DNA from 4 places in the Chryseobacterium joostei genome. Region 4 is predicted to be linked to each of the others. Evidence: riboswitches for the same ligand, from Rfam matches in the RefSeq annotation. Region 4 holds a riboswitch; each other region holds the start of a gene.
The links. Region 4 has a riboswitch for cobalamin ahead of EG359_RS08100 (acyl-CoA thioesterase). Riboswitches for the same ligand answer to the same signal wherever they lie in the genome.

Region 1 (7,921 bases), 140 kb from region 4:
ATCATTGACCTAAGTGAAAAACCAGTGACTATCGTTTATGAAAATCCAAAAGGATTACCTAAGGAATTACTTGCTGAAGATGGAAGTATAGGGATCAGATTGGTAAAGAATGATTTTTGTAAAAAATTAATTACAAAGCTGAACAAGCCATTGGTTTCTACATCTGCCAATTTCAGTGGTGAAAAAAGTCCCTTGAAGTTTTCTGACATCTCACCAGAAATGATAAGTCTGGTAGATTATGCTGTGGAAGAAGACAGGGATAAGGTTTCAAAATATTCAGGTTCTTCAGTCATCAAAATATGGAGTGATAATAGGATAAAGGTTCTCAGAGAGTAAAAATTCTGAGTTACCTTATTTATTTTTTAGAGTCTTGTCAGTTCATATCGGCAGGATTTCTTTTTTTTAATTCTATCTTTGCAAAACTCAACTCATAAAATACATGCTATGAATCATCAGGAATTCGCTAAAATGTGGGTAGAAGCCTGGAACTCTCGTGATTTGGAGGATATTCTCTCCCATTATTCTGAAGATATTGAGATCACAACTCCCATGATTGCCATGGCTACCGGAGGAAAGGAAAGTTCTTTAAAGGGAAAAGAGGCAGTTCGTGAATACTGGAAAAAAGCATTGAAAAAATTTCCGGATCTTCACTTTGACCTGATTCATTCAACGGCGGGAGTAGATTCTGTAGCATTATTTTATAAGTCTATTATGGATAAACATGCTGTAGAAGTGATGTTTTTTAATGAAGAGGGAAAAATTAGTAAAATGTACGCTCATTATGATTAGTGAACGGCATGGTAGAAATTGACGCTATTATAAACGATGAAAATTAATCTTAATCAAAATAAGAATTTAAAACTTTTTAAAATAATTTCTGAAGCTGCAGAAAGGAATAACCAGTCTGTATATATTGTTGGTGGATATGTTCGCGATCTTCTGATGAAGAGAAAGGCTTCTACTGACATCGACTTTGTGACTGAGCAAAGCGGTATTGAGCTAGCTCAGAATGTAGCTAAGGATATTGATCCTAAATTAAAGGTTTCTGTATTCAAAACCTATGGAACAGCCATGATTAAGTACAAGGATCTTGAACTTGAATTTGTGGGTGCCAGAAAGGAAAGCTACACAGAAAACAGCCGTAAGCCTGAAGTGGAGGGCGGAACTTTGGAAGATGACCAAAAAAGAAGAGATTTCACCATCAATGCGATGGCAATTTCTTTAAATAAAGATAATTTCGGGGAACTTATTGATCCTTTCAACGGGATTGAAGATCTGGAAAAAGAAATTCTAAGAACTCCATTAGAGCCTGCTCAAACCTATTCTGATGATCCATTGAGAATGATGAGAGCAGTACGTTTTGCTTCAACCCTAGGCTTTACCATTGAAGAAAATTCTTTAAATGCCATTAAGCAGGAAGCTGAAAGAATCAGTATTGTTTCCATGGAGAGAATCATGGTGGAGTTTAACAAGATTATGTTATCTGAAAAACCTTCTGTAGGATTAAAATTGATGGAACAAACCGGGCTTTTAAAGCTTATTATTCCTGAATTAATAGAGCTTAAAGGTGTAGAGGAAGTAGAAGGACAAACCCATAAGGATAACTTTTACCACACCCTTGAGGTAGTGGATAATATTTCTGTGAATACCGATAACCTTTGGCTGCGCTGGTCTGCATTACTTCATGACATTGGAAAAGCTCCTACGAAAAAGTTTGTGGAAGGAACAGGCTGGACTTTCCACGGACATGAATTTTTAGGCTCAAAAATGGTAAAGACTCTTTTCCAGAGGCTGAAGCTGCCATTGGGAAGTGACATGAAGTATGTTCAGAAAATGGTAAAACTTTCTTCCAGACCTATTGCCTTGATTACAGATGATGCTTCAGATTCTGCATTAAGAAGGCTTTTATTTGATGCCGGAGAAAACCTTGAGGAACTTTTTACGCTTTGCAAGGCGGATATCACCACTAAAAACTCCAAAAAACAGGAGAAATTCAAGAAAAACTTTGAATATGTGGCTGTTAAGATCAAGGAAGTAGAGGAAAAGGATCAGGTAAGAAACTTCCAGCCTCCTATCACCGGAGAGGAGATTATGCAAATGTTTGACCTTAAGCCGGGACGTGAAATCGGTATTTTAAAGGAAAAAGTGAAAGAAGCAATCCTTGAGGGGGAAATTCCGAATGAAAAGGAAGAAGCAACCAGGTTTGTTATTGCAGAAGCAGAAAAACTGGGATTAAAAATATAATTGAATTTTACAAAGTATAAAATACGGCTGGATGTTTCACATCCAGCCGTATTTCGTTTACTTCAATGAGGTATATAACAAAGCCGGACGGGCCCTAAGAGCCCGTCCGGAAAAAAACACAAATGATGAAAAAATAAAAAATTATTTTGCGTACGCCTAAGCGTTATTCTTAATTTTTATAGAACCCGTTTGTTCCAACTCCTGCCGTAAAGTTTTTCAATAGAGAACCATTGTTCGCGTTGTAAACATTTACTTTACCATCTTCTGAGAAGTTTGCGTCTGCGGCAAAGATTCTACCATCAATAACGTCAAAACCATAAACATTCCCTACGGCTGTAACAATAGGTGTAGTAGGAACAGCTGTAGAATTAACAGCCATACCATAAACTTTATTGGTATCAGTGATAAAATAGAACTTATCACTATCTGCTCTCAATTTCTGAACTTTAGGAATTCCTGTAAGAGTAGTTGTTGTAAAAGTTCCTGCAGAAGAATTGATCTTGTAAATGTATGAGTCTGTATTATCAGAAACCAATACATAAGCGCTTCCTTTGTAAGAAATAAGATCTTTAATAATCCCTACGCTAGGTAGTGTAATCGTCTTGCTTATAGTATTTGTAGACGGGCTTACAACACTGATTGTATACCCTGTTGCAAACGAATCAAAAGGAGGAGCAGTATTATAACCAATACCATCAGTCTGTACAATAATATTTCCTTCTGCTTCAACTACCTTTTCAGCATAACGTGGGAAACTAACACTATTTACATAGGTGTTATCTGCAATATTATAGGCATTAAGCTTTCTTACATCCGCAAAGTTATTGTTCGTTACAAAATATTTATTTCCAGAGAATGCTATATATCTTGGATTATCAAGATTAGCTATTACCGTAGCTTGTTTTCTGAATGTATAACGGTTTACAATATCAATTTTGTTAGGAACATTCGCTACCAAATAAGCACGATCTCCAAGGAAGCCTATACTTTGAAGTACCTTACCAAAAGATTCCTTATTGTTATTCTCAGAATAGATGTTAGTAAATATATTTCCAAGGCTGTTGCTCAAGAAAGTAACATCAGAGGTAGGCTTTGTAAATCCACCTTCGTTGGAAACAAGGATTCCGTTTTCATAGGTAGTTGACTGAGTAGTCTCAGTGTCATTATCGCTGCTACATGAAACATTGAAAAGTAACATGGAAGCAAATGCAAGAGGTAAAATTCTTTTGATATTCATATATATTTAATTTTATTTTTAAAAATTGATATTTAAACTTACACTATAATTTCTTTTAGGCAATGGATAAGCGAACATAGTATAATAGACTTGATTGAAAACATTATTAACCTTGAACCCTATGGTATACTCCTTATGGAACGTAAGACCAAGCCCGGCATTCATTACAAAATAATTTTCCAAAGCCTCACTTCTCTTTTCGTTGGAATCTGTATAGGTAAGCCCGTTAAAAAGCCCCTGAACATATACTTTTATAAACTCATACTGGTAATCAATATTTCCAGTGAACTTATGAAATGGCACATACATCAATTGCTTTTTCTTTTCAAGATCCTGAGAATTTGTATAGGTATATCCAAGGCTTCCTTTTAATAGATGCTTACCAAACCTTTTCATATACTCCATTTGAGCCTCTACCCCATATGATCTTACATGATCTGTGTTTACAGGACTATAATATCCCGAGAAAGTTGGAAGCCATCTTATCATATCGCGGATATCCAGATAAAAAGGAGCGACTGACATCTGAAGATCTCCTACCTTAAACTGGTTTCTCAGTTCAAACTGATAGGATGTCTCTGGCTTTAAATCCATATTACCTCCCGGCTGCCAATATAAATCATTGAAAGATGGAGCCCTGAAGTTTCTTGAAACACTCAGCCCGAGAGTATACCAATCTACGGCATTCCATTTTCCGGAAAAAGAAAACAGTACAGGAGAGCTAATTTTTCCAACGAAATCTTTTCGTATTCCGGCTTCAAGACGTAGATCTGTTGCAGGAAAATATCTTAATAATCCAGAAACTGATCCCATATTTCGACTTACATGATCTATTCCGGAACCATATCCTTCTCCTTTATTAAGCTGATACTCTCCAATAACATTGAAGTTCCATTTAGAGTTAAAGAAATAATTGAAATCATTCTTCAGGATATAATTCTTCCCAGTTCCACCACTAGTCTGAGGACCATCAGCTTTAGCAAAATACTGGAAATTTTCCTCCGTATAGGCTGCCTTGAAAGAGTTATTGAATTGTGTTTTATTCCAATCCCATGAAATCAGACTTCTTACATTTTGAGTTCTGTATTTCGTTTCAGTTTCGTTATCAAAAAGAACCGGATAATGCTGTTGTCCGTTAAAGAACTCCGAAATCCATGAAACCTGATGGTGTGGAGCAATTTTATAGGCTGCAGCAATATTGAAATTTGTATTGTAGTATTGTCCGTTTCTATTGATGTAGCTTTTAGCCTCTTTTACTTCATAATCATTCTCACTTACAGAATAGTTCCCCGAAGCCTTAAAGCTGAATTTTTCATTGCTATAAGCTCCTTTAAGCAAGTTGTTATAGGTATTAAAAGATGCTACTTCTGAAAATAGTGTACCATGAAACCCTTTATTAAAGTCGAGATTATTATTCAGGTGAATACTTCCGCCGATAGCTCCGGAGCCATAGGTAACACTTCCTCCACCGGCTTTTATTCCGATCTGGTCATACCCGAACAAAGAAATATTATTGATATCTCCCTGTCCTAAAAAATTAGAGTTAATATTAATTCCATTCCATACAAAAGCCGTCTGTTGGGCGGTGGTTCCTCGGAAAGATGGTGAAGAAACTGCTCCACGTCCGTTTTCCTTAATGTAAACAGCAGACTGGAATCTCAGCAGTTCAGAAAGATTGCTGGAATTTTTTTGGGCATCTTCAGTACTAATAGTTTTTACAGGATGAAAAAGCTTTACCTTATTCATCTGACTATCGAAAATATAAATCGTATCAACCACTTTCTCCTGTCCGAAAAGAAAGCAGCCGTAAGACGACAAAAACAGTACTAAAGATCTTTTTATACCCATATTATTCCACTTTTCCTCCGAAAGCAATATGTTTTTTTGATTATTATTCTGGCAGGTCTCCTGACTTTCGCTTTCTGTGCCTTCCCGTTTGTACAGTGGCTGTTTACAGAAACTTTTGTTGCGATTTACAGTTGCGGGGACAGTCTGGGCGTCTCACCCAATTCCCTTTTCATTCCAATATGCTGGAAACCAAAATTTTTGCAAAGATAGCTTTTTAAATGTATTGACCAAAAATCAGACTTATAGGCCAACCTTTGCATTTTGTGATCATCTGTACCTATTTTTAGCAAAAATAAATACATATAGATTTACTGTAAAAATTCAGATAACTGTAAGCCTGAAACATTACATATATAAAATAAAAACAGCTGCCTCCCATACGAAAGCAGCTGATTATATATAACAATATGTTTACTTATTTACCGATTACTTCCGTAATTGGGTTTCCTACATTTCCACTTGGGAATTGAATTTTTAGTAATGAAGAAACTGTAGGCGCAATATCCGTCATATGATAAGCCTTATTGCTTTCACCCTGCTTAACTCCCCATCCCATAAAGATTAATGGAATATGTGAATCATAAGAATTCCATACACTGTGTGTAGTTCCTGTTTTGGAGTATGGTGGAAGCATAGAGTCATGAGAAATCAATTGGATATCACCACTTCTCTGTCTGTTGATTCCGTTGATAATTCTTTGCTTAATGGGCTCCGGAATACTAGATTCCTGAACTTTATCTACAGAAACAGCATATAAAACAGTAAGATCTTTTTCCAATTCCTTTACCGTAAAGTTTCTTACATCATCCAACTCAAGTTTGCTGTCTGCCAATACTTTTCTGTCAAAATAAATCTGATAGTTATCAATTGCATTAATCAATTTATCTGCGCCAAATTTAGCTTTCAACTTTTCGTTAATATTCTTCTCAGCTCCTTCTCCGAAGAAACCTGTAGGTATTTTATGTTCTTTCAGGAATCCTACCGAATGAGCACCACCGTGGTCAGCAGAAAGGAAAACGGTGTACTCACCTTTTCCAACCTTTGAATCCAGGTAGTTGAAGAATTCTGCTAAATCCTGATCTAGTCTGATATAAACATCCTCCACTTCAATGGAATTCGGTCCGAACTTATGCCCGGCATAATCAGTAGAAGCCAAGTTGATTGCTAAAAAGTCAGTAATAGCATCACCTCCTAGTTTTTCACCCTCTACAGAAGCTTCCGCCAACTTCAAAGTCAGCGTATTTCCGAAAGGTGTGTAACGAATGTTATCTTTTTTTGTCTGATAATCTTTTGCTAAATCATTGTAAGGGAAAGTAGGTGTCTTTGCACTTCCCAATAACCCTTCCCAGGAAGAATTGTCAGGCGAACTTTCTGTATACTGATTGATTGGAAGTAAAGTATTCCAGCCATTTGCTACTAATTTTTCCGGTAAATTCTGAGAGTTGAATGATTTCACCCACTGAGGAAGATCATTCATATACCATGTGCTTGTAATAAAATTTCCGGTACTGTCATCAAACCAGAACGCTCCGTTCGGAGTATGTCCCGCAGGAAGAATGGAAGCACGGTCTTTCAAAGAAACACCAACTACTTTCCCTTGGAAATTGGTTGCCAGTCTTAATTCATCCGTTACCGTTGTAGACCAAAGGTTTTTCGGAGAGTGGCTTCCTGTTTTTGTATTGGTAGTTCCTACCGGCTGCACACTGTCGTCTGCAGTACAGTATACCCCTTTACCCGTTTCCTTATCCGTCCAGTCGTTTCCGGCAATCCCGTGAATTGCAGGTACAGATCCTGTATAAATACACGTGTGTCCTAGCGCTGTAATGGTTGGAACATACGGAATGTGTACATTATTTAAAGAATAACCTGTATTCAATAATCTTTTGAAACCGTCATTTCCATATTTGTTGTAAAAACGGTATAGATAATCCCAACGCATCTGATCCACTACCAGACCTACTACTAATTTGGGTCTTTCCAATTGAGAATTTCTGTTCTTCTGCGCATTGATTGTAACTACGGACAAAAAAGTAGCTGCCGCAATTGAAATGTTCCTAAGCATCCAAGTAAATTTTTATTGATCACAAATTTAGGGGTTTTGAAAGTTTTAGAGTATGAAATTTTATTTAAATTTGATCTTTATTCAATTCCCTAACCCAATTCATCATGATTTTAGGAGTATACTGGTACTTTAAATTCCCTGAAAACCTATACCATTTCAAGTTTTTCAGGTTTTTTGAAGGATATGGAGGCCATGCGGATAATGATGCAGAACTGGCAGCAAGAGTTCAGGTGAGTAATATTGAAAACCTCATCAGAAAACTGGAAGAATTGAAATTATGTTTCAAAAGAACTTATTTGTCCCTTGCCATCAATGAGAATCAGCTTATTATTAGTATTGGAGATCATCAGCTTTTCGATTATCATTTTCAGTTTGCAGCCGAAATAGAAGATTTGTTGATTCAAGAAAATGCAAAACTTTTGGATTCAAGCGTTCCTTTTAAAGCTCAACTCAATAAAAGCTATCAGCCGGAAAAGGAAGTTTTTGAAAATATTGAACATCGTTTTATTCAAATCGTTGGTTCGGAATTA
Region 2 (7,921 bases), 1.8 Mb from region 4:
ATTACAGAGGTTACTATCACAGAAAAAATCCCATTTTTCAATTTCAATTTTATCTATAAAACAGAATATTCTTTTCTGTTTCTGAAACACATTTTCAAACCCCCGGTTTTTTAAGTTAAACTATCACTATTCAACTACAAAAGTCACAGAAGCTTATTTAAATTAAAAATCAAAGATTTTTAAAAAACTTAAGTGTTCTTATGATGCATAAAGCCTATCACTTAATAAACTTAAGGGTAAGAACTTTTGTGTCTTTTGTGGTAAAAAAAGAATGTTTTTACATTCAAAAATTATAATTCAACTTAAAAAATCAACAATGAAAATTTATAAATTTTTATCACTATTCTTTATTGCCCTTACCTTATTTTCTTTTTCATCATGCAGCAGCAGGGATGATGATAATCCGCAGGATACTACCCCCGGAACTCTTCAGATCAAATTTGAAAACGGATTTAATAATCTTGGGGATATTGTCCTGAACCAAACCGTACAAACCTCTTCTCAGGGGCAAAAACATAATTTTTCGACCTTAAAGTACGTCATCAGCAACATTACCCTGATTGATGAAAATGGGAATGAATTCAAATACAACGAAAATAACCCTGATAAAGGAGCATTTATAATAGATCAGGCAGATGCCGTAGCAGGAATTATTTATTTAAATCTTAACGAAATCCCGAAAAATAATTATAAGAAAATAAAATTTGGATTGGGAATCAGTCAAAATGCATATCTATTAGGAATGGACGGTCAGGCTGAATTCTGGAACAGAGCGAAACAAAAAGGGATGTCATGGTCATGGGCTGCAGGCTATGTCTTTGTAAAATTAGAAGGGAAATACGGAACAGGTTCGGCAACCACCGAATTTATGAACCATACAGGAAATATGGGGAAAGTTGCGGAGAATAACACTCCTGATCTGTACAGAGAAATTACATTGAATCTTCCTACAACAGCAAGAGTAAATGGTAAAATAAGACCATCCATTCATATTTTGGCAGATTTAAACCAATTTTTAAGCGGAGATAAGTCATTAACTCTTACGGAGGCTAATGCAATGATGATGGGTTCAAGCCAGCATTTGGTGGATGTTACCAACAATCTTACAAAAATGTTTAAGGTAGATCATGTACACAATGACTAATTTTTTCATAAAAACAGTACTGGCTCTGGGGATTATTCTCCTGAGCTGTACTTCTTGTTCGGATGAGGTGATGCAGCCGCTTGATAAAAATGAAGCATATGATCTGAGGTTTCCATCTTATTTTCCGGAAATGACTTTTGATAAATCTGCCAATCCGGTTACCAAAAATGGAGTAGAACTGGGTAGAAAATTGTTCTATGAGGGAAGACTTTCCAGAAATAATACCATTTCCTGTGGCTTTTGTCATATTCAGGAAAATGCTTTTACCCATCACGGACATACGGTAAGCCACGGTGTTGATGATAGGATAGGAATTAGAAATGTGCCCCCCATTCAGAATATGGCATTTCTCAAAAGGTATATGTGGGATGGGGTGATTCATAATTTAAATGAACAACCCATTATCCCGATGACGGATGTGAATGAAATGGATAGCTCTATGCCGGAAGCTATTTCCAAAATAAAAGATGATCCGAAGTATAAAAAACTATTCAGTGCAGCCTATGGAGATGAAAATGTAACAGGCGAAAGGATCTTAAAGGCATTATCACAATTTATGGCATCAATGATTTCTGCCGATTCCAAGTATGACAGATTCAAGCAAGGAAAAGAAAGTCTCACTTCTGAAGAATCTCAGGGAATGGCTTTATTCAATCAGAAATGTGCGTCTTGCCATAGCGGAGGATTGTTTACTGATGAAAGCTTTAGAAATACAGGAATGTATTACAATAATCAATTTAAAGATGCAGGTCTTCATCGAGTAACCCTGAATCAGAATGACTGGATGAAATTCCGGGTACCCAGCTTGAGAAATGTGGAGTATACAGCTCCTTATATGCATGACGGAAGATTTTATACGTTAGAAGCAGTCCTTAATTTTTACTCAGACAACGTAGAAGATAATCCTAATCTGGATCCGCAACTGAAACAGAATAATCACATTGGAATTGCCATGAACAGTCAGGAAAAGCAATTGATTATTACCTTTCTGAAAACCTTATCCGATAAAGGTTTTATCACCAATCCAAAATTCGCAGAATAATTTAAATACAGACATGAAGAAGATCATTTTAATCATAAGTATGGTCCTGTTTACAATGGGCCAGGCAAAAACAATCAGGGACAGCGCTGATATTTCACAGAATAATTTTAGGACAATAGATTTTGATGACGATTGTGATGCCTGCGGTTGTGCTGCAGGAAACGGTTCATCAGGTTTTGAATCCTTATTGAATCCACAATTTATAGGAATTAAATACTTTGCGCAGCATTACAAAGCAAAGGAAAATTTATTTGTAAAGGACTTGACACAGGATCAGTATTTCAATACCTTACAGATTTGGGGAAAGATACCATTAACCCAAAAACTGAGTGTATATGCAAGTTTGCCATTCCATTTTCATGAGAAGAAAACAATGCAGGGTGATATCAGGATCAATGGAATAGGAGATTTAAATCTGATGGGAATTTATAAGCTTTTTAATTCTAAGGATAGTTTTCATCAGCTAAGTGGAGGATTAGGAGTGAAAATTCCTTTGGGGAAGTTTGATGAAAAAGGAATCTCAGGGGTTAACCCGAGCTTTCAGTTGGGAACTGGAAGCTGGGATTATCAGGCAGCGCTGAACTATAAATTTCAAAAGAATAAAATTGCAGTATTGATTAATACAGATTACACCATAAAAACGGAAAATAAAAAGAACTATCGTTTCGGAAACCAATGGAACTATGCTGCTACAGGGTTCTATCAGATTGCAGGAAATGAAAAAACTATTTTTTCTGCAAAAGCAGGGGTACAGGGAGAAGTATATGCTCAAAACAAACAGTTTGATGAAGCCTTACCTAATACGGCCGGAAGTGCTTTATATGGAAAACTGGGATTTGAGGCCTCTTATAAAAGATTCAGTCTGGGAAGTGAAATCATGCTGCCGGCTTATACTCACCTTGCCGGAGGAGATATTGAAGCGAAATCACGTTTCAGTGTTTTTGTGAATATTGGAATATAATTTTTACAGAAAGCAAAAAGAGCTGAGAAGATATTGCTTTCTATTTTCTTCAAAGTTTAATTTTTAGAGTCTATTCTCCTCAATGTATTCTAAAAATTAAACTTTGTTTTTTTAATCATCTTATATTTAAAATCAAATTTCAAAGTCATTTATTTATGATATTGTAAATCATTTTGTTATTTAGGTCTATATATTAATAATTGTTTATCTTTGCCGAAATTTGGTGAGCCCTAAAAAGCTCTTAAAAGGGAATCCGGTGAAAATCCGGAACAGACCCGCTGCTGTAAGCTCCACACCAAAGTTTTTGAAGAATATATCCACTGCTTTTTTAATGGGAAGGATTTCAAAAATGGAGTAAGTCAGAAGACCTGCCAGAAAATATAAACGTTTGACGCTTTCGTGGAATAAAGCTTAGGACAACAATGATTTTGTGCAGTAACAGCTGTGCCTTATCGTTGCTTTCTTATATCTATCCATTAGCGTTATCATTATTCCTGAATGAGCTAATGGGGCCAAAACCGACTACATCTCAATTTCATAAGGTTGTTTTCACAGTATTCGTGTTAACATCTCAATTCTTGTTTTCCCAAACGAAGAAAAAAGACAGCATTAAGGAAGAAACCATTAAGGTTGTCAATATTTACAAAAAGAACTTTAAAGAAATACTTCCTGCTCAGATCTTGCAGGGGGAAGAGCTTGAAAGGCTGAACAGTCACTCTGTGGCAGATGCTTTACGGTATTTCTCAGGAGTCCAGATCAAGGACTATGGAGGAATGGGTGGTTTGAAGACCATTAATATCCGAAGTATGGGAAGCCAGCACGTAGGAGTTTTCTATGATGGAATTCAATTGGGGAATGCTCAAAATGGAGTCGTAGATTTAGGAAGATATTCCTTGGATGATCTGGAAGAGATTTCATTATACAACGGGCAAAAGAGTGAGATCTTCCAGCCCGCAAAGGATTTTGGATCATCGGGATCTATTTATTTACAGCCCAAGACCCCTGTTTTTACAGGAACCAGAAAGACTAATCTGGTCATTAGAGCCAAAAGTGCTTCCATCGATTTATTTAACCCCTCTTTCCGTTTAGAACAAAAGATTTCAAAAAGAATTTCTGCAAGCGTTAGTGCCGAGTTTCTGCAAAGTGATGGACTTTACAAATTTCGTTATACCAGAAAATATCCTAATGGGGAAACCGCTACCGATACAATTGCTAAAAGATATGACTCTGATATTAAGGCAAAACGTTTTGAAACATCCGTTAATGGTACTTTAAATAACGGAAGCTGGAATATACGTGGTTACGGTTATATTTCAGATCGTGGTATTCCGGCGCCTATTGTAAAATACCGCTTTAAGGCAAGAGGAGCGAGAATGCTTGATGAAAACTATTTTGTACAGGCCAATTTTAGAAAGAAACTATTTCCAAAGTTTGAAACCCAGCTTAAGGCGAAATTTGCCTACGATTATACTCATTTCAATGACACTGTACTGGCTCAGACTGTTAAAAGTTCAATCAATACTTACATTCAAAGGGAAGTGTATCTTTCTTCTTCCAATTTATATTCTATTAATTCTAATTGGGATGTAAGTTTAAGTGGAGATTTTCAGTATAATAATCTGAATGCTGATTTAACAAATTTTACGTATCCTACCCGTTATACTACACTTGTAGCATTGGCTACCACTTATCAGTGGAACAGATTAAAGTTTCTGGGAAGCCTCTTGGGTACCTTTACCTTTGAGGAAGTAAGAAGAAATAAAAGACCAGATGACAGGAGAGAATGGACTCCGGCTCTATTTATGAGCTATCAGCCTGCTGCCATTCCGGAGCTTACCCTTAGAGCTTTCTATAAAAAGATTTTCAGACTGCCAACTTTTAATGACCTGTATTACACCAATATCGGAAGTACCTATCTGGAACCCGAATTTACCTTTCAGCATGACATCGGGTTTACCTATCAGAAAAAATATAATAATTCTTTACTAAAGTCATTTTATGTGAAAGTAGACGGATATTATAACAGAGTTAAGGATAAGATTGTTGCAGTACCTACTGTGAATATGTTTCGCTGGATGATGGTTAACCTTGGAAGAGTTGAAATCATTGGAGCAGATGTAAATGTTCAGGCAGAAATGATGCTGGGAAAGGTAAAGCTGAAGCCGTTACTATCCTATACTTATCAAAGTGCCAAGGATAAGACAGATAAAGGATGGGGAATCATTCCAGGAGATACCTTTTATGGCCAGCAAATTCCTTATACCCCTTGGCATAGCGGATCTTTTACCATGATGGCTGACTATAAGGATTGGGGATTTAATTATAGTATGATCTACGTAGGAAAGCGCTATGACGGCCAGATGGATAATATTCAATACAATTTTGTTCAGCCTTGGTACACCCATGATCTTTCCGTTCAGAAAAAATTGAGTCTGGCCGGGCACCCATTTAAGATTAACCTTGAAATGAATAATGTTTTTAATCAGTACTATGATGTTGTACAGAATTATCCTATGCCGGGAAGAAACTTTAGACTCACTTTAAACTTCACCTTATGAGAAAACTGAATATCTTTTTTTTACTTTTTGCATTGGTCTCTCTTGTAGCTTGCCGTACGGATGAAATAGTGATCCCGATGGAGGTGGTGGATGGTCTTGCTCCTCCTGAAAATACAGCCATAAAAGGGTTCTATGTATTGAATGAAGGGAACATGGGAAGTAACAAATGTACATTGGATTTTTTTGATTATACCACAGGAACGTACTACAGGAATATCTATGCAGAAATTAATCCCAATGTTTTAAAAGAATTGGGAGATGTGGGAAATGACATTAAAATCTATGGGGGTAAGCTATACATTGTGGTCAACGTTTCTAACACCATTGAAGTTCTTGATGCCAAAACAGCCAAGCGCATAAAATCAATTCATTTGCAGAACTGCAGATACTTAGCATTCAATAATGGAAAAGCTTATGCCAGCAGCTATGTGGGTCCTGTAGACATCAATCCCAATGCACCTAAGGGAAAAGTAGTGGAAATTGATACTGCATCTCTTGCCATCCAACGAGAAGTAACCGTAGGATATCAGCCTGAGGAAATGGAAATCGTAGGTAATAAGCTGTTTGTAGCCAATTCAGGAGGATATATGGTTCCCAACTATGACAGAACAGTTTCCGTTATAGACTTAAACAACTTTACAGAAACCAAAAAGATTGATGTTGCTATTAATCTTCATCGTCTTAAAAAAGATAACTATGGAGATTTGTATGTAAGCTCAAGAGGAGATTACTATGATGTTCCTTCCAATTTATATTTGCTAGATGCTTCTACAGGAGCAATAAAAAAAGACTTTCACCTTGCTGTCAATGAAATGACAATCGTTAATGACAAGCTCTATTTCTACGGAAACGAATTCAATTACAATACCCATACCTATAAGAAAACATTCGGAATCATTGATGTAAAGACCGAGCAGATTATTGCCAACAGAATTGTTGATCCGGAGTATGAAGCCATCATTAAAACTCCTTACGGAATTGCTGTAAACCCTATCACCGAAGATATTTACATTACTGATGCAAGAAATTATGTATCGATGGGATATGTGTATTGCTTTGATAAAAACGGACATTTTAAATGGAAAACAGAGGGTGGAAATATCCCTGCCCATTTCGCTTTTCTATATAAATAATAAAACTGAGAGACATGAACAAAAGAACTGCTAATTATTTAAAAACCGGAGCCTTATCACTTCTTTTTGTAGGAATCATAGCTTCCTGTAAGCATGATGATAATGAATTTTCCTTTAACGGGTTAGATGACTCCTACACCATTGAGCGCTTTAAAGTACTGAATATTCCCACCAATATTTCAGGAAGTTTTACCTGGAGCATTAATGATTCTATTATTTCCAACAACTCAGAATTGGAATTCATCAGTGCAAAAGCAGATGCCTTTCCTTTAACATTAAAGATCGGACATAATGGTGAGGAAAAAGTATATCATTCTAAAATCGTTGTGACCAAGGAAACAGGAACATTAAGTAAATACATTGCCAAGGTACTTGATTTTCGTCCGGCTGTAGGGCAGTTCATGAATGAAATCCCTGAATATGTTCAAGGTAACACCTCTGCAGATATGCTTCAAAAAGCTAGCGCTTCTCTTGTGGGTTCCAATTCTACAATGTTAAGTCTTGGAGGCTTCGGAGGATATGTAGTATTTGGATTTGATCATACCATACCCAATTTAAACGGAAGAGATTTTAAGATTCTGGGAAATGCATTCTTTGGAAATGCCTCCAATGATCCCCGTTCAGGAAGCTGTGAGCCGGGAATTATTATGGTTGCCTACGACAGAAACAAAAACGGAAAACCCGATGACAATGAATGGTATGAAATTGCAGGAAGTGAATATTTTAAAAATACGACAACAAAGGATTACAGCATAACCTATTTCAAGCCCAACGAAAATAAAGTTCCTGTTCCTGGAAATGATGGCTGGCAGACCGATATCGAATACATCAAATGGCAGGATAATCTTGGGAATAGCGGGTTTAAAACTAAGAATACATTCCACGCACAAAGCTACTATCCTTTGTGGTTTTCAGATGCTTCCTACGGATTTACAGGAACTAGGCTTAAAGATAATTTTTATGATCAAAGCGGGACTGGAACGTATTGGGTAGGGAAATCATATGACTTTGGATATGCTGATAATGCTCCCAATACGGATGAAGCTTCCAATATTGATATCTCGTGGGCTGTTGACCGTAACG
Region 3 (7,921 bases), 1.0 Mb from region 4:
TGAAATGTATTTTCCAGCTCCATTGTATGCTGCTACTCCAGTATCTTCCAACGCTTTTGCTGTAGCCAGTACCGAGTTTCGGTCATTAAAATTTACATTAGGATACTGGAATTCAAGCTTAGGCAGCACGTGATCTGTAGCACCGCTAATGGCTGCCTTGAAAAAGTCTCGATGGATGACTTCATGGTGGTAAAGGTCTGTAAACACTTCTTTTTCAATACTGGAAATACCGGTATAAAAATTATTGACCACTTTCGTATAAAAGTCCGCTTCCAGCTGTTCAAGGGCATATGCATAGTTAAGTATGCCTACATCACCGGTTCCTAAATCATAGATTTCATCATTTATAATCTGAAAATCATCGTTGTTATCACATCCTACTAAGGTAAGGCCAGCAATGGCTAATCCTACTCCACTCAATTTTAAAAAGTTTCTTCTGCTTGTATCAAGAGTTGCTCCCTGATTAGAAACATGAATCGTTTTTTTCATAATATTAATTTTTAGTGTTAGGTTAATGTTTAAAGAGAGAAAACAGCATATTGTGATATGCTGTTTTTTTAATCTCAGGGTATTAAGGCATCAAAACTGTATCAATTACATGAATCACACCGTTAGACTGGTTCACATCAGCGATGGTTACCTTTGCACTGTTTCCTTTAGCGTCTTTCACATATAGGTCTTTACCTTTTGTCCAGAACGTAAGGTCTTCACCTTGTACTGTTTTCATCATACTTTTCCCGTTTCCGGCTTTTACAGCCGCCCATATTTCTTTAGCACTGTATCTTCCTGGAAGTACATGATAGGTTAATATGGTGGTCAATGTAGCCTTATTTTCAGGCTTTACAAGATTTTCTACTGTTCCTTTCGGAAGTTTTGCAAATGCAGCATCCGTGGGAGCCAGCACAGTAAAAGGTCCGGCGCTCTGTAATGTTTCTACAAGTCCCGCAGCTTTTACTGCTGCTACAAGAGTTTTGTGATCTTTAGAATTTACAGCGTTTTCAATAATATTTTTGGATGGGTACATAGGAGCCCCTCCTACCATTACTGTTTTTTCTTTCATCGTTTGTGCTGTTACCTTCCCGCTAAAAGCAAATGATAATGCTACCATTGCTAAGACTGTGAGTTTTGATTGTGTGTTCATTGTGTTGAATTTTTTTAATTAATTATAGTTAATTGTGCTTTTAATGTCATTTACGAGGTTGGTTCTGTTTTAGATTGAAAAAAAATGAAATTATTTATAACTACATGATTTTCAGTATTTTATTTTTTACTGGGTACAAATTCAAGGCAGATAGAATTCATGCAGAATCGTTTTCCTGTTGGTTTTGGACCATCATCAAACATATGTCCAAGATGCGAGTCACATCTTCCACATAGTACTTCAGTTCGTTCCATATGATAAGAAGTATCTTTTCTGTATCTGACACTGTTTTTACGGATGGGCTGATAAAAAGAAGGCCAGCCGCAGGTTGTGGCAAATTTTGAAGTAGAAAGGAAAAGAGCATTTCCGCAAACAGCACAATAGTACATTCCTTTTTCATCGAATTCATCATATTTTCCGGTAAAAGCTGTTTCTGTGGCTCCTTCTCTTGCAACTTGATATAGTTCAGGCTTTAAAATCTTTTTCCATTCGGAATTACTTACTTTCAGAGGGTTTTGGGCGGTATGCGAGTAGTAAGGATTTGAAGTTTTAAAAAGATGGTTTTGTGCCTTACATACTCCGGCAGATAAAGCAATACAGGAGATGAGTATTGCTTTTGGTATTATATTTTTCATATTTAATATTTTTTACTTATTCTCTAAAAATCATGTACGAAATAAAAGATCATCCGGATTTTATTGTTAATATGTTTTATTTTATTACATTTGGATGGAAAAATAAAAGCTATTAAAACAACCTATTCGGAAGAAGAACTTATCGTTTTACTAAAAGAAAAAAACGAAAACGGTTTTCATTATCTGTATGACCACTATTCTGGTGCGTTGTATGGAGTAATTCTTCGAATTGTTCAGTCTAAAGAATATACAGAAGAAATAATTCAGGATGTTTTTGTTAAAATATGGAATTCTATTCATCAATACGACGTTTCTAAAGGGAGGTTTTACACCTGGATGATCAACATTGCCCGAAATACGGCAATAGATTATTTAAAGTCGAAAGGATTTCAGAATGAACTTAAAAACCAATCGCTTCCAGATTTCGTATATAATACTACAGAGCTTTCAACAGTCAATGATTCATCCGATTATATCGGGTTTAATAACGTGCTTGAAAGCTTGGAGGTTGATAAGCAGGAACTTATCAATATGGCTTATTATCAGGGATATACCCAACATGAAATATCCGAAAAACTGAAGATACCGCTGGGAACGGTAAAAACGAAAATGCGGAATGCGTTGATGAAATTAAAGGATTTGTTAAAAGATTATCAATAAATTGAACACTAAAGAATACATATCATCCGGAATTATAGAATCTTATATTCTAGGCCATGCTTCTACAGAGGAAGCAGGTATTTTGGAGTGTGTGATGAAGAATAATACTGAAGTAAAAGCTGCTTTTGAAGAAGCACAAAAAACTTTGGAAAATCTTGCTACGGCTCAGGCTGTAACACCTCCAAGTGATTTGAAGGCTAAAATTTGGAATAAAATTCAGCAGGAACAGATTATTGAAGAGGAAAAACTTTCCATTTCTATTCCGTCTCCTGTTATTAAACCTTTGGAAGAAAATATTAGAGTTAAAACCACCAACAACTGGAAAACTCTGGGTATTGCTGCTTCTGTTTTATTTTTGGGAAGTATTGCAGGAAATCTTTTTTGGGTTAACAAACAATCTGAAAGTCAGAAAGAAATTGCAAAAATGAGGACTGAGAAACAATTTCAGGATGTAGCAATACAGAAAATGAATCAGAAAATGGCTATGTTTTCCAATCCTGATATGCAAATGGTAATGCTAAAAGGAGTAGAGAAACATGAAGATGCAAAAGCGATGGTTTTCTGGGACAAAAAAACAAAAGAAGTGTACCTTAATGCTGAGAATCTTCCTAAGGCGCCAGAAGGAATGCAATATCAACTTTGGGCAATTGCGGACGGAAAGCCCGTAAGTGCAGGAATGTATACCCAGGATAAAGACAGTTTAATTGCATTGGCCAATATTCCAAATGCACAGGCTTTTGCCATTACTCTTGAAAAAGAGGGCGGAAGCCCAGTTCCTACTATGGAAAACATGTATGTGATGGGAGGAATATAACGATTGATTTGAGTATCATGCTGTTATTTAAATAAATAGAATCCCTATTGTATACGGAATTATAATATTTAAAAATAATAAAGTCAAAAAGCATCCAATCCGGATGCTTTTTGATTTGTATAAAATTGAAAGTTTATTTTTAAATTGAATATTCAACTGCGGCTTCTTTTGCTGCGGCAACCATTGCAATTAAAGCCTTTTCAGTTTCTTCCCAATGTCTTGTTTTTAATCCACAGTCGGGGTTTACCCAAAGTTGATGAGCAGGAATTACATCCTGAGCCTTTTTCAGAAGTTCTATCATTTCTTCTTTTGACGGAACTCTCGGTGAATGAATATCATAAACACCCGGCCCGATTTCATTAGGATATTTAAAATCTGCAAAGGCATTTAAAAGTTCCATTTGTGAGCGGGAACATTCTATGGTAATAACGTCTGCATCCATATCAGCAATATTTTTGATAATATCATTGAATTCCGAATAGCACATATGGGTATGAATCTGGGTGGCGTTTTCTACTCCACTTGCTGATATCCTAAAGGCTTCTACAGCCCATTTCAGGTAATTCTGCCATTCTGTTTTTCTTAAGGGAAGCCCCTCTCGTATAGCAGGTTCATCAATTTGAATAATCCTGATTCCTGCTTTTTCAAGGTCTACCACTTCATCACGAATGGCTAATGCAATTTGTTTACATGTTTCAGAACGAGGCTGGTCATTGCGTACAAAGGACCATTGCAGAATAGTAACAGGACCTGTTAACATTCCTTTTACCCACTGATTGGTTTGTGACTGAGCATATTGAGACCAGTAAACCGTCATGGGTGCAGGACGGGAAACATCCCCAAAAATGATTGGAGGTTTTACACATCGGCTTCCATAGCTTTGTACCCAACCGTTTTTGGTAAATACAAACCCCTCAAGTTGCTCACCAAAGTATTCCACCATATCATTACGTTCAAATTCCCCATGAACCAGAACATCGATTCCAATTTCTTCCTGCCAGCGGATGGTTCTCTGGGTTTCTTCCTTCAACAAGGCATCATACTGCTCTGCAGTTAATTCTCCTTTCTTGAATTTTGCTCTCCAGCTTCTTACTTCTGTAGTCTGTGGAAATGATCCAATGGTCGTGGTAGGAAATAATGGCAATTGTAATGCTTTTTGCTGCTCTTCTCTACGGATTTGGAATGAATTCTTTCGTTGTGAATCTTCTTCCGTTACAGCTTCTGCTCTTTGCTTTACAATATTATTATGAATTAGAGAAGAGGTTTTTCTACTTGAAACGGCTTTTTTATTTTCCTCAAAATCATTAATAATATCCTGATTTTCTGTTCCGGAAGCTAACTCTTTAAGGTTAACAACTTCCTTTACCTTTTGTTTAGCGAATGCCAGCCAGTTTTTAATTTCAGGGTTCAGATTGGTTTCAAAGTCTAAATCACATGGAGAATGAAGCAATGAACATGATGGAGCGATAAAAACTCTTTCTGAACCTAGTTTCTCAACGGTTTTATTGATAAAAGCCAAAGACTTTTCAAAATCATTTTTCCAGATATTTCTTCCATCTACAAGTCCCAGTGATAAGCTTAGATTTTCCGGAATTGAATTGATTACATCTTCTAATTGCTCAGGGTTTCTTGCCAAATCAACATGTAAAACATTTACAGGAAGTGAAACGGCAAGGGATAAATTGTCTTTTAATCCATCAAAATAAGTAGCAACTATGAATTTTAATGTTGGAAATTGCTTTCTAAGCTCTGAGTAAACAGTAATATAAGTTTCCTTGGCTTTTTCTGTAATATCCAGAGAAAGGAACGGTTCATCAAACTGAATCCATTCTGCGCCCTGTTCCTGAAGTTTTGATAAAATCTCGACGTAGACAGGTAGAATATTTTGGGCAAGATCCAGCTTGTCCAATCCTTCTTCTTTTTCTTTTCCTAAAAGTAAATAAGAAACCAATCCTATAATTACAGGCTTAGCATTGATTCCTGCCTGCTTAGCTCCTGCAAATTCATTGAATATTTTACTTGAAGTAAGCTTAAATTGCTGGTTTTTATAGAATTCAGGGACAATATAATGATAATTGGTATCAAACCACTTGGTCATTTCCATAGCGGTAATATCCAGTCCGTCTTTTTGATATCCTCTCGCCATTGCAAAGTAAAGATCCAGCTCTGAGTTGTTTCTTTTAAGGGCAACTTCATGATAACGTGTCGGAATAGCTCCTACGATAAGGCTCATATCCAATATCTGATCATAGTAGGAAAAATCATTACAGGGAATTAAGTCTATTCCTGCTTCTTTCTGAAGATTCCAGTTTTGGTTACAGATATTTCTTCCTACAGTAAGAAGTTCCTCCAAAACAATTTTGCCTGACCAATATTGCTCGCAGGCTTTTTTGAGTTCTCTTTTGCTACCAATACGCGGATAGCCTAGAATGTGTGTTTGCATTTTTAAACTTTTAATTAAACTTTTTTGTTAAAAGCTCTTTGAATGCTTCGTAATGTTTTGCGTATAAGAAGATCTTGATATAAATGATATAGATAACCCGTGCTATTCATCCTTAGAGAAATGCACTATCTTATATCATCTGTATGACTCAAAAGCTTCAGGTTGCGAAAGCATTGTCAATTCAGTAAAGGCAGGTCTCCTGACTTGTAACAGTTTCCGCCATCCTTCCCGCTTTTGGCAGTGGATATACAAGGACAGAAACCTTTGGTGTGTTACTTACAGTTGCGCGACAGCTCGTGATTCTCACACGATTCCCTATTAATCTACCTTAAGTAAAACCTTTCCTGTTTGATGAAGTATATAAAGAACTGTTTTACCAATCTTTAATAAGTAATGGTAAAAGATTTTAATTTTGTGTAAAATTAGTGATACAGAATATATTAACAATTGATTGATGTTTATTAAGCAAATAAAACTTTATAAATTATTTATTAAAGAATATAATTCTGTAATTTTGGTTGATTTTAAAATTAAAAGAATAATATTCTGTGGAACAACTTGATGATAAGGACCTGAATTTACTGAGACTGCTTCAGAACAATTCAAAATTGACCGTTAAAGAGCTTGCCAAGGAAATAAACCTTTCTCCTTCACCTGTTTTTGAAAGGGTAAAAAGACTTGAGCAGGAAGGGTATATTAAAAGATATGTAGCTGTTTTGGATGCTGAAAAACTCAACCGTGGATTTACGGTTTTTTGCCAGATCAAGCTAAAAATTCATGACCGGTCTGTGGGGTATGATTTTGTAAAGGAAATTTTGGAAATTGAAGAAGTGGCAGAATGCTATAATATTTCTGGTGACTTTGATTTTCTATTGAAAGTACAGGTTCGGGATATGAAGCATTATCAGGATTTTGTATTTAATAAGCTTGGTTCTGTAGATTCTATAGGTAGTACCCACAGTACATTTGTAATGGCTGAAGTAAAAAATAACCACGGCCTTACCATATAATATTTCCCCATAAAAAAACCGCTCTGAAAAGAGCGGTATACTTTTTAAGTGCTTGTTCGTTTTTTCCTAGCAAGTAGATCCACATTCAAGTAACTTGATGTGAATTACACCGTTAACAACGCATTGAGTTTGACATAATGCATTACCTACAACGGTACCTACACCACCAACAACGCCACCAACTACACCGCCTACTCCACCTACAACACCTCCTACTACACCACCTAGGCCGCCAACAACGCCACCAATTACACCTCCAAGACCACCAATTAGTCCTCCGATTGGATCAAGTAATCCGTTTCCTGAAATAGTTTTTAGTTCGTTTCTGTCTAGTTTTTTGAAATTTTTCATGATTAAAATTTTATATGATTAATACATCACAAATATATGACAAATAAACATGTGTAGATATTTTTTTGAATAAAATAATTAAATAATTTTATAATTTAATATTTCGTTAATATAATTGTTATTTTATGAATATTCCATTTTTTATTATATCTGTTTGATTTTCTAAATGTTAAAAAACATATTTCAACTTGGGAATTTTAGAGTTAATTTTTTAACTCAAATGGTGTTTTATTATGAATAATATCCCTGCTTTGTAAAAAGACTTGTTTTGATCCGAAAATCAGAGGTTTAGATTAGGAAAAGAAGATTTTTGACTGCTCTTTTTAGCCAACTTTATTGGAGAAAAGTCGAATTTACTCACTTTTTAAGGTAAAACCGATTCTGGGCATTGATAACGGGGGCAAAATTTGTATTTTTGCCTACATACTTGTATCAATGTCAATTTTTTCAAATAATATACGCTTTTTAAGAGCCAAGAGAAAGCTCTCCCAACAGAATGTTGCTGACGAACTATTGATCTCCCGAGTGAGGTATTCGAAATATGAAAACGGAATTTCGGAACCTCCTATTGAGCTTTTGATCAAAATATCAAAATATTTTCATGTCAGCATTGACCTTATGTTGTCTGTAGACATTCAGAAATATCCAATGGACGAAATGCTGAAGCTTCCTGACAACAGGATTGTTCTTCCTGTAGCCGTTGATGATCTTGGGAATGATACCATAGAAATTATTCCGCAGAAAGCATCCATGGGATATCTTGAAGGGTATAGTGATGTGGAATATATAGAAAGTCTTCAAAGGATTGCACTTCCTTTTTTAACGAATGGGAAATACAGAGCTTTTCCGGCAGATGGAGACTCTATG
Region 4 (7,921 bases):
ATCTGTCTGGCGATAAAGATAAAAAAAAACATGATGGATTCAAGGATTAATCCCTCAGAGCGGATTTTTTAAGCTAAAAATAAAATTATCTGGATTATTTTCATCTTTTTTACTTTCTTCCAAAACAAAATGATGCTTTAAGAGCAGCAACTGCGAATTAGTGTTTAGCCTATTTGTAAAGGCAAGCACGTTCTGTAAGTTCAATTGATTAAATCCAAACTCCAAAATGGCTTTCAAGGCTTCTGACATGATTCCTTTGTGATGATAATCCGGCAATAATTCATACCCAACTTCTGCTGTTTTCCTATCCTCAGAAAACTTCCACAGACAAATTGTTCCAATAAGGTTTGGATAACCTTTATAAGAGATTCCCCAGAAAATAATTTCTTTCTCCTGAGCTTTTCTTTTGATATGTAGAATAAACTCCAGAGCATCATAATTGGTTTTTGGAGAATTTCTTTTTACATACTGATTAATAACCTCATTGCTTCGGATTTTCAGAATATCTTCTACATGACTTTCATTGATGCCGCTTAAAATCAATCTTTCAGTTTCCAGTTTCATTTAATCTTCTTTATTAAGGTTTCTCCATCTACATTCTGTTTTTGTCATCCAACTTGACTACTTTTCCAATTATTTTGGTCTTAAAAAGATCTGGGTCATATTTTCCCGGATGGATATATTTTGTAAATCACTCAAATATACATAATAATCAAAATTCTCACTAACTTTGCATTGTGTATATAGATAAAGAAGATTTAGACGAATTAGAGTTTCCGCAATTGCTCGCGGAAATTTCCCCATTTGCGTATTCTCCGAAAACAAGAGAAAAAATTCTTCAACTTCGTCCCATGGAAATTGACGAGGCGGAACTTTCATTAAAAAAAACATCAGAATATCTGTCTAGTTTTGAAAGTTCAAATGCTATTCCGTTTGATGAATATGAAGATATTGAAAGTGAGCTGAAATTGATGCTGATTGAGAATTACCGTCTGGAAAACAGTGCTTTCATCAAAATAAAAACCATCACGGAACAGATCGGAAGATTACAAAAGTTCTTCCCTACCATGCCTGAGACATTTCCTACTTTATTGGAAGAGATTTCTGTACTGGAATTCAGAAAAGAGATCATTGATAAGGTAGATAAGGTTTTTAACCGTTTTGGTGAGGTAAAAAGTGAAGCTTCTCCGGCCTTAAAAGATTTGAGAACCGAGATACAGCATGCCAAGAAAGCTATTCAGGAAAACTTCAACCGTGCTCTTACCACTTATGGACAGAGTGACTTTTTGGACGACATACGAGAAACAATTATTGATGATCAAAGGGTTTTAGCCGTAAAGTCAGGATTTAAGAAAAGAGTTCCTGGAAGAACCTTGGGAATTTCAAAAACAGGTTCCATTACCTACATCCAGCCGGATAGTGTAGTAAAACATTACTTCAAGCTTCGTGAAAATGAGGAGGAGGAGAAAAAAGAGATCGACAAGGTTCTCAGAAAGCTTACTGCAGAACTGGCAGAGTTTCAACCTCAGCTTTGGAGGTATCAGATTTATATTTTTGATCTTGACCTTACAAGAGCTAAGGCAAAGTTTGCAGATTTGGTAAACGGAATTCTTCCGAAGATCAACCGCCATAAAACATTGAAGCTGAAAGATGCTTTCCATCCATTATTATGGTTAAGAAATAAGGTTGAGAACAAGACGATTCATCCACAGACACTGGCTTTAACGGAACACAACAGGATCATCTGTATTTCCGGGCCTAATGCCGGAGGAAAATCTATTACGCTGAAAACAGTTGGATTACTGCAGTTGATGATTCAGAGTGGTATTTTGGTCCCCGTACATCCGAAGTCTGAAATGTTTTTCTTTGAAAAAGTAATGACCGACATTGGTGATAATCAATCTATTGAAAACCATCTATCGACGTATTCTTCGAGGTTAAAGAAAATGTCAGGAATCATTCGTGAGGCTGATGCTAATACTCTTTTACTGATTGATGAGTTCGGAACCGGATCTGATCCTGAATTGGGAGGTGCCTTAGCAGAAAGCTTTATGGAGTTTTTCTATGATAAGAAAAGTTTTGCGATTATTACAACGCATTATACCAACATCAAATTAGTCATAGAACAACTTCCAAATGCCCAGAATGCGGCTATGCTTTTCAATGAGGAAACTCTGGAACCCATGTACAAACTGGAAGTTGGCCAGGCAGGAAGTTCATTCACCTTTGAAGTGGCGGAAAAGAATAAAATCCCGAGGTTTATCATTCATTCTGCAAAGAAAAAGGTAGAGCACGATATTGTTAATCTTGATAAAACCATCGTAAAGCTACAGCAGGAAAAATATGAAGTTGAAAAACTGAAAACAGATCTTGCCGAAAGAAAAGAATCTGTAGAAGATAAACGTGATAATCTCCAAAAACTGAATGATCAGCTTCAGCAGAAACTCTTCAATTTCCAGAAGCTTTATGAAGAAGAACACCGTAAACTACAGTTTGGAAATAAGATTGAAGCTTTTATCGACAGTTATGTAAAAGGAAAATCACGAAAGGATGTGGTAAAGGATTTCGTGAAAATTTTAGAACAGGAAAAGTTCAGGAAAATTGGAGCTGATAAAGATGAAACCAAGCGACTTCAGGTAGTGAAGAGAAAGATTACTCAACAGCTTAAAAAAGAAGAAGTCATTGAGAAAATCACTGAAACCAATGAAAAGCTGGAAGAAAAACGCAAAACCGATCGTGCAGTTTGGATGAAAATTGGCCAGCGTGTTCGCATCACCGGAAGTACCAGTGTTGGAACAATTGAGAAAATTTCCAGAAACAAAGTGATCGTTAATTACGGAACTTTCAAGACGACGATTAATTCTGACGAATTAGAGAGAATTTAATCTGTTTGAAGATTATTCAAATTATAAAAGAGAGTGCTTTTCAGTACTCTCTTTCTATTTTTTATCATTTATTATTCCTTGCCCAGCTTTTCTGAAATTCTCTTCAGGTTTTCAGATCTCGGAAATTCTTTTATTTTCAAATTAAGATAGTCATTGATTTTCTTTTGAGTAGAAATATCTAATTTTGTATAAAATTCTTTAAAAGGCATCAAAAGGTCTTCCCTCTTTTCCATGAATGAACTGAAAAATAAATTTTCAAAATCTACAAAATCTAATCTCTGATTCAGGCAAAAGAAGTCCACTATATTTTTTAAATAATCAAAGTAGAAATTCTGCCTTTCATTTTGGGGAACAAGCTCACTGAATTGATTTTTCAGAAAAATATACTTGAGTCTTATCCCTAAAGCTCCAGGAAAATCTGAAATTATTTTTTCCATTTTAGTATTAAACTCTCTAAGTTTTTCTTTTGAATTTATTTCCTTGTAACCGTTTTCTGATCCATAGTTTACTTCTTCGTAATACAAAGGATTTTCTGCAATATATTCCAATAAGGAAGATGTTGAAGAATAGATTTCTGTAGGTGTATTTTCCTTATATTTTCCCAATCCATCTTCCATAAAAAGCAGCAATAACTTATTCATTGTATTGGTATATACCAGCAACCCATATCCCTGTTTCACAATTTCCAACGGATATTTGCCAAGTTCTTTCTGAACTTCTGATAGAACCTGACTTTGCACTTCCTCCGAATTCCCCAAGACAGAATAATCTGTTTGTTTAATCAGTACTTTAAGTTTTTCGAAACAAGCTTCCCGACTCTTGCACTGAAGAGTAAATTTCTTCAAAAATTCAGGGCTAAAATTGATTTTTCTAACTGCTCCCTCCATTAAAAACCCTAAATCCGGAACCTTATCCATAGAAAAAGCAGTAACCAAACCTCTTAAGTGATCTTTTTGTTCTTCATTATTTTCCTTTTCATAAATTTCGGAAATCTTTTTTTGAAGCTCAAAAACAGAAAGCTTTTCTGTATCCTTTTTCATTTGTCTATTGAGAAGTACATACACTTTTTCAGTACTGGTGAATGGTCTGTCTTCTTCTCTTTTTTCAGAAATCCATACCGAAACGGAGTCGCAGTCTGCCTCACAGTGACCAATGATTCTGCCTACCCCAATGTAATTCATTTTATCTCGTGAACTATTCCAAAGCTTTCTAAATTCAGAAAACTTTATCTGCGAATTTTTAATACTTGCTCTGTCAAAATCCTTGAAATCTAATTTTAATAAGGAAAAGTATAACTGGGCATCGGAGCTAAGTTTCGTACTCATAAGGCTATCAATACTTACCAAAGCTTTCTGTTTTTCTGTATATGAAACACCTGACAATCTATTCGCATCTATCATCTTACTTCGGAAATAAAGTTTCATAGCTTCCATATTATAAGGATACTTTTTCCTGAAGCCAGAATATAAAATTTCATAATCTGCCGGGTTTTGAGTATATAATGCCAACCATACTTTTAAAAAATCCTGGTCTTCTCCTGAAAGTTTAGATTCTGAAATTTTGCGGTATGCTTTCTCCTTACCCAGAGTGTTATAATCCAGTAATGTTTGAATAAAAAAAGATTCCTTTGTATGCTTTTGGTAATAATCAGATTTCAACAAATCCTTTGCCTTTTTATAGCTTCCCTCTTTTGAAATTGATAAATTGATACCCAACTGCTCCTGAAAAGATTCTTCCAGACAATCTGCGTAGGTATATGAAAAGAAATTGAACTGTGCTGAGAATATCACAGGAAAAAGTAGGGCTATGAATTTAAATATATTCTTCATGATTATTTAATAGGAAGTTCAAATATAATTTTAAAATTCAGAATTCTGAAAAGCATTTAATTTATATATTTGGAGCATCAAAAAAAGTCACCATGATTTTCATAAACAAAGCATTCTACTTATCCGCTTTCAGTATTTTTTCTTTAGCACTCGTTAAGGGTCAGAATAAAGTTCCCTTTGGTGTTGTAAAAGCAGAGGAAGGATATGCCAATGTACGTGTACACAAGGACAATTACAGAAAAATTGTCGACAAAATCCGTATGCGTAAAGGTGATGTATTTGTTTATGTAAAGCCTGCTCCGGGAGAAACTGAGTGGATATGGATCAAATATCCTGAAAAACAGGATGATGATAAGCCTTTTGTACGTTATGAAACTCTTGACAAGGAAGGAATGGTCAATAAGGAACGTATCGCTTATATTGATCAGCTTCCAGCCTATACTCCTTCAAAATCTAAAAACGGAAAATCATTAATTTTCACAGATAATTCTGATCCCAAAGTTCTGACTTCTCAAAGAAGCAAAGTGGTCATTGATATTTACCCATCCAATGCCGGCTACCGTAAAAAGGAAAAGGATGCGGAAGGAAAGCTTCTTACGATTGATAAAGTAAAACCTTGGGGAATAGGAAACGATCTTCCCGAAGGAATGACGGAAATTAAGTCTATCAGAGTACAACAACCCGGAAGAGGGTCTGTTTTTGTAAGGGAAGCTATCAAAAACATGTTCCAGCCTACCATGGATTTTAACAACATAGGGGTTACTTCTCTGGACAACGACAATATTTTCCTTTATATGATCAATGGTTCGGGAGAAAACAGATATACCACCCTTTGGACGATCAAGAAAGGAAGAGTGATCAGCCAGATTATTTATCATAATCCGGAATAAATTCATTATTTTTGTACCGAAAAAGTTTAACGCTTATTCATCACAGAAACTGGTTCTGCCTAACCGCAGATTAAAAGGGAACCGTGTGAAAATCACGGACTGTCGCGCAACTGTAAGTAACTGAAATCTTTATCAAAAGATCCACTGTGCGAGGCATGGGAAGGAGATAAAAGATGTTACAAGTCAGGAGACCTGCCTTTTCTTAAACAAGAAACTTTCGCGATCTGAAGTTTTATTGATCTGATGGATTGTTTCAGGGATTTCTAAGATTCCTGTCATTATTCTGTTGTTTTAATATTATTTCATTTCGCCTTAATTAATAATGAAATATGACTACAGAAGAAAGAATTGAAGCAGCCGAAACCAGAATCTTTAAAGCGGTTTTCCCCAACACAACCAATCATTATGATACTCTTTTCGGAGGTACTGCCATGCAGCTGATGGATGAAGTAGCCTTTATTACTGCTACCCGATTTGCAAGAAAAAGAGTGGTAACGGTAAGCAGCGATAAGATTGATTTTAAAAAACCTATTCCTGCCGGAACTATTGTTGAACTGATTGGAAGAGTTTCACATGTTGGAAAAACAAGTATGAAAGTGAGTGTGGAGATCTTTACAGAACAAATGTACTCCTACGAAAGAGAAAAAGCAATTGTAGGTGATTTTACCTTTGTAGCAATTGACGAATTCAAAAAGCCAATTCAAATACTATAATAATTTTCGGGCGGCCAATGGCCGCCCGAAAATTTTCCAAAACAGGAATAACCAATCTCTTTCTTTCATAGAAATAAGACCGGATATTGAGTTATTTTATGATTTCACTACTTTTTCAGTTTCCAGGCTTCTGTTTAATAAGAGTTCAAATGCTTCACCCATCTCGTCCGATGCTCTGGTAATGGCATTTTCAAGCATATTTCTAATTTGCTTTTCCGTAACTCCGGCTTCTGTCCAGCTTTTTCCTGAAGTATGAGAATTCAGGATAAAAGGCATAATTCTATCGATGGCACAAGCAAAAATAGCATCAGGAGTCTTTTCCTCTTCAAATTCCAGCCATAAATTAAAGAACTCTGTACGCAAAGGCTCATCCAGAATTCCAAAGATCTTTTGGGCAGAGACTTTTTCTCTTTCAAATTTTCCAACCATTGCTTTCTCATCAAACAAAAAAGTATCACCAGCTTCAATCTCTACAAGATCATGAATAGAAAGCATTCTTATTACCCTCAGCAAATCAATATCTGTACGGTTTTTCGCATATGGATAAAGGATTTGTGCCAGAATAATAATTTGCCATGAATGCTCTGCCGTATTCTCTCTTCGGGAGTCATCTGCATTATAATTTCTTCTTTGTACATTTTTCAGGGCATCCACTGCCAGGATAAAATCGATCTCTTTCTGTATCTTCATCTTACTTTTTATTTATGATATTCTTCGGCTGGATATACCTTGGTTTTGGTAATCCATTTATTATTTATTTTTTCTTGTGTAATCACCTTTACATACTTTTCATCACTCTTATCCTCTTCCTTTTCAAGTACCTTATCCAGTCCTTTATTCGGAATCACCCTATATTCTGTGGTAAAAAAATTACAACATCCCGACTTTCCATAGCAAATCAAACGTTTACGAACAGGATCCGTTTCAAAAAGATCAAAATAGCTTGATGCAATGTCTGTAAGCTCTTTACTTTTTACAAAGGCCATCCTTGTACTGTTAAACACATATACATCATAAGAAGCACTGCTATAGTTACCAAGATTTCCATTTCTTATTGCTATGTCCTCCGTTCCGTCAAAATTAAAGTCATCAAAAACCACAGGACTTTGTTCCTTTTTTAGTTGAATCATTTTTCCCGGCATCGGTTTTTGATCATTTTCGAAACTTAGCACCAGATTATCAGACGTAAAAGTTTGTACCTTGGCATTTTTGTTATCAAACAATTCTACAGTTCCCTTACCCATACATCCGTCATTATAACAGTTTTCAATATGGATCACAGCATCGTAGTTTTTCGACGCATCTTTAACCTCAAATTGATATTGTCCAAAACACACAGGCCCTAATAAAATAAAGGCAGATAAACCTTTGTAGTAATTTAAAATATTCATGGTAATAGTAAATGTGAATTCAACTGTTTCTGTAAAAATCTCCATAACAAAAATACGAATCCTACTACCCATCTCAAAATTCATACGCCTTTATATCTCAAAATATGAAATCAGATCTCTGGTTTTTAGAAGCTGTTCCCGCTATCCGCTCATACTCCTCGCACCACTCCAAAACCCCAATATGCTGCGGGGTAACCGCTACTATCGGGGCTA

Region 1: it holds a riboswitch for cobalamin, as region 4 does, so the genes downstream of both, EG359_RS08700 (TonB-dependent receptor plug domain-containing protein) here and EG359_RS08100 (acyl-CoA thioesterase) in region 4, are expected to answer to the same signal.
Region 2: it holds a riboswitch for cobalamin, as region 4 does, so the genes downstream of both, EG359_RS16410 (TonB-dependent receptor plug domain-containing protein) here and EG359_RS08100 (acyl-CoA thioesterase) in region 4, are expected to answer to the same signal.
Region 3: it holds a riboswitch for cobalamin, as region 4 does, so the genes downstream of both, metE (5-methyltetrahydropteroyltriglutamate--homocysteine S-methyltransferase) here and EG359_RS08100 (acyl-CoA thioesterase) in region 4, are expected to answer to the same signal.

What each region holds. Positions count from the first base shown of each region.
Region 1 is NZ_CP033926.1:1,914,406-1,922,326, forward strand. It holds gene EG359_RS08680 (L-threonylcarbamoyladenylate synthase) at 1-336, shown strand, start outside; gene EG359_RS08685 (nuclear transport factor 2 family protein) at 445-789, shown strand; gene EG359_RS08690 (CCA tRNA nucleotidyltransferase) at 826-2,244, shown strand; gene EG359_RS08695 (hypothetical protein) at 2,414-3,481, opposite strand; gene EG359_RS08700 (TonB-dependent receptor plug domain-containing protein) at 3,500-5,329, opposite strand; cobalamin riboswitch at 5,363-5,538, opposite strand; gene pafA (alkaline phosphatase PafA) at 5,745-7,391, opposite strand; gene EG359_RS08710 (hypothetical protein) at 7,496-7,921, shown strand, end outside.
Region 2 is NZ_CP033926.1:3,611,718-3,619,638, forward strand. It holds gene EG359_RS16390 (hypothetical protein) at 1-114, shown strand, start outside; gene EG359_RS16395 (MbnP family protein) at 317-1,144, shown strand; gene EG359_RS16400 (cytochrome-c peroxidase) at 1,137-2,186, shown strand; gene EG359_RS16405 (transporter) at 2,200-3,147, shown strand; cobalamin riboswitch at 3,352-3,537, shown strand; gene EG359_RS16410 (TonB-dependent receptor plug domain-containing protein) at 3,570-5,705, shown strand; gene EG359_RS16415 (YncE family protein) at 5,702-6,838, shown strand; gene EG359_RS16420 (cell surface protein) at 6,853-7,921, shown strand, end outside.
Region 3 is NZ_CP033926.1:735,312-743,232, reverse strand. It holds gene EG359_RS03480 (ferritin-like domain-containing protein) at 1-489, opposite strand, end outside; gene EG359_RS03475 (fasciclin domain-containing protein) at 572-1,141, opposite strand; gene msrB (peptide-methionine (R)-S-oxide reductase MsrB) at 1,261-1,776, opposite strand; gene EG359_RS03465 (RNA polymerase sigma factor) at 1,867-2,436, shown strand; gene EG359_RS03460 (anti-sigma factor) at 2,438-3,250, shown strand; gene metE (5-methyltetrahydropteroyltriglutamate--homocysteine S-methyltransferase) at 3,390-5,693, opposite strand; cobalamin riboswitch at 5,866-6,051, opposite strand; gene EG359_RS03450 (Lrp/AsnC family transcriptional regulator) at 6,242-6,703, shown strand; gene EG359_RS03445 (bacteriocin-like protein) at 6,770-7,054, opposite strand; gene EG359_RS03440 (XRE family transcriptional regulator) at 7,490-7,921, shown strand, end outside.
Region 4 is NZ_CP033926.1:1,777,801-1,785,721, forward strand. It holds gene EG359_RS08080 (GNAT family N-acetyltransferase) at 55-564, opposite strand; gene EG359_RS08085 (endonuclease MutS2) at 738-2,885, shown strand; gene EG359_RS08090 (hypothetical protein) at 2,957-4,714, opposite strand; gene EG359_RS08095 (hypothetical protein) at 4,807-5,604, shown strand; cobalamin riboswitch at 5,638-5,818, shown strand; gene EG359_RS08100 (acyl-CoA thioesterase) at 5,934-6,317, shown strand; gene EG359_RS08105 (HD domain-containing protein) at 6,414-7,007, opposite strand; gene EG359_RS08110 (XAC2610-related protein) at 7,016-7,753, opposite strand.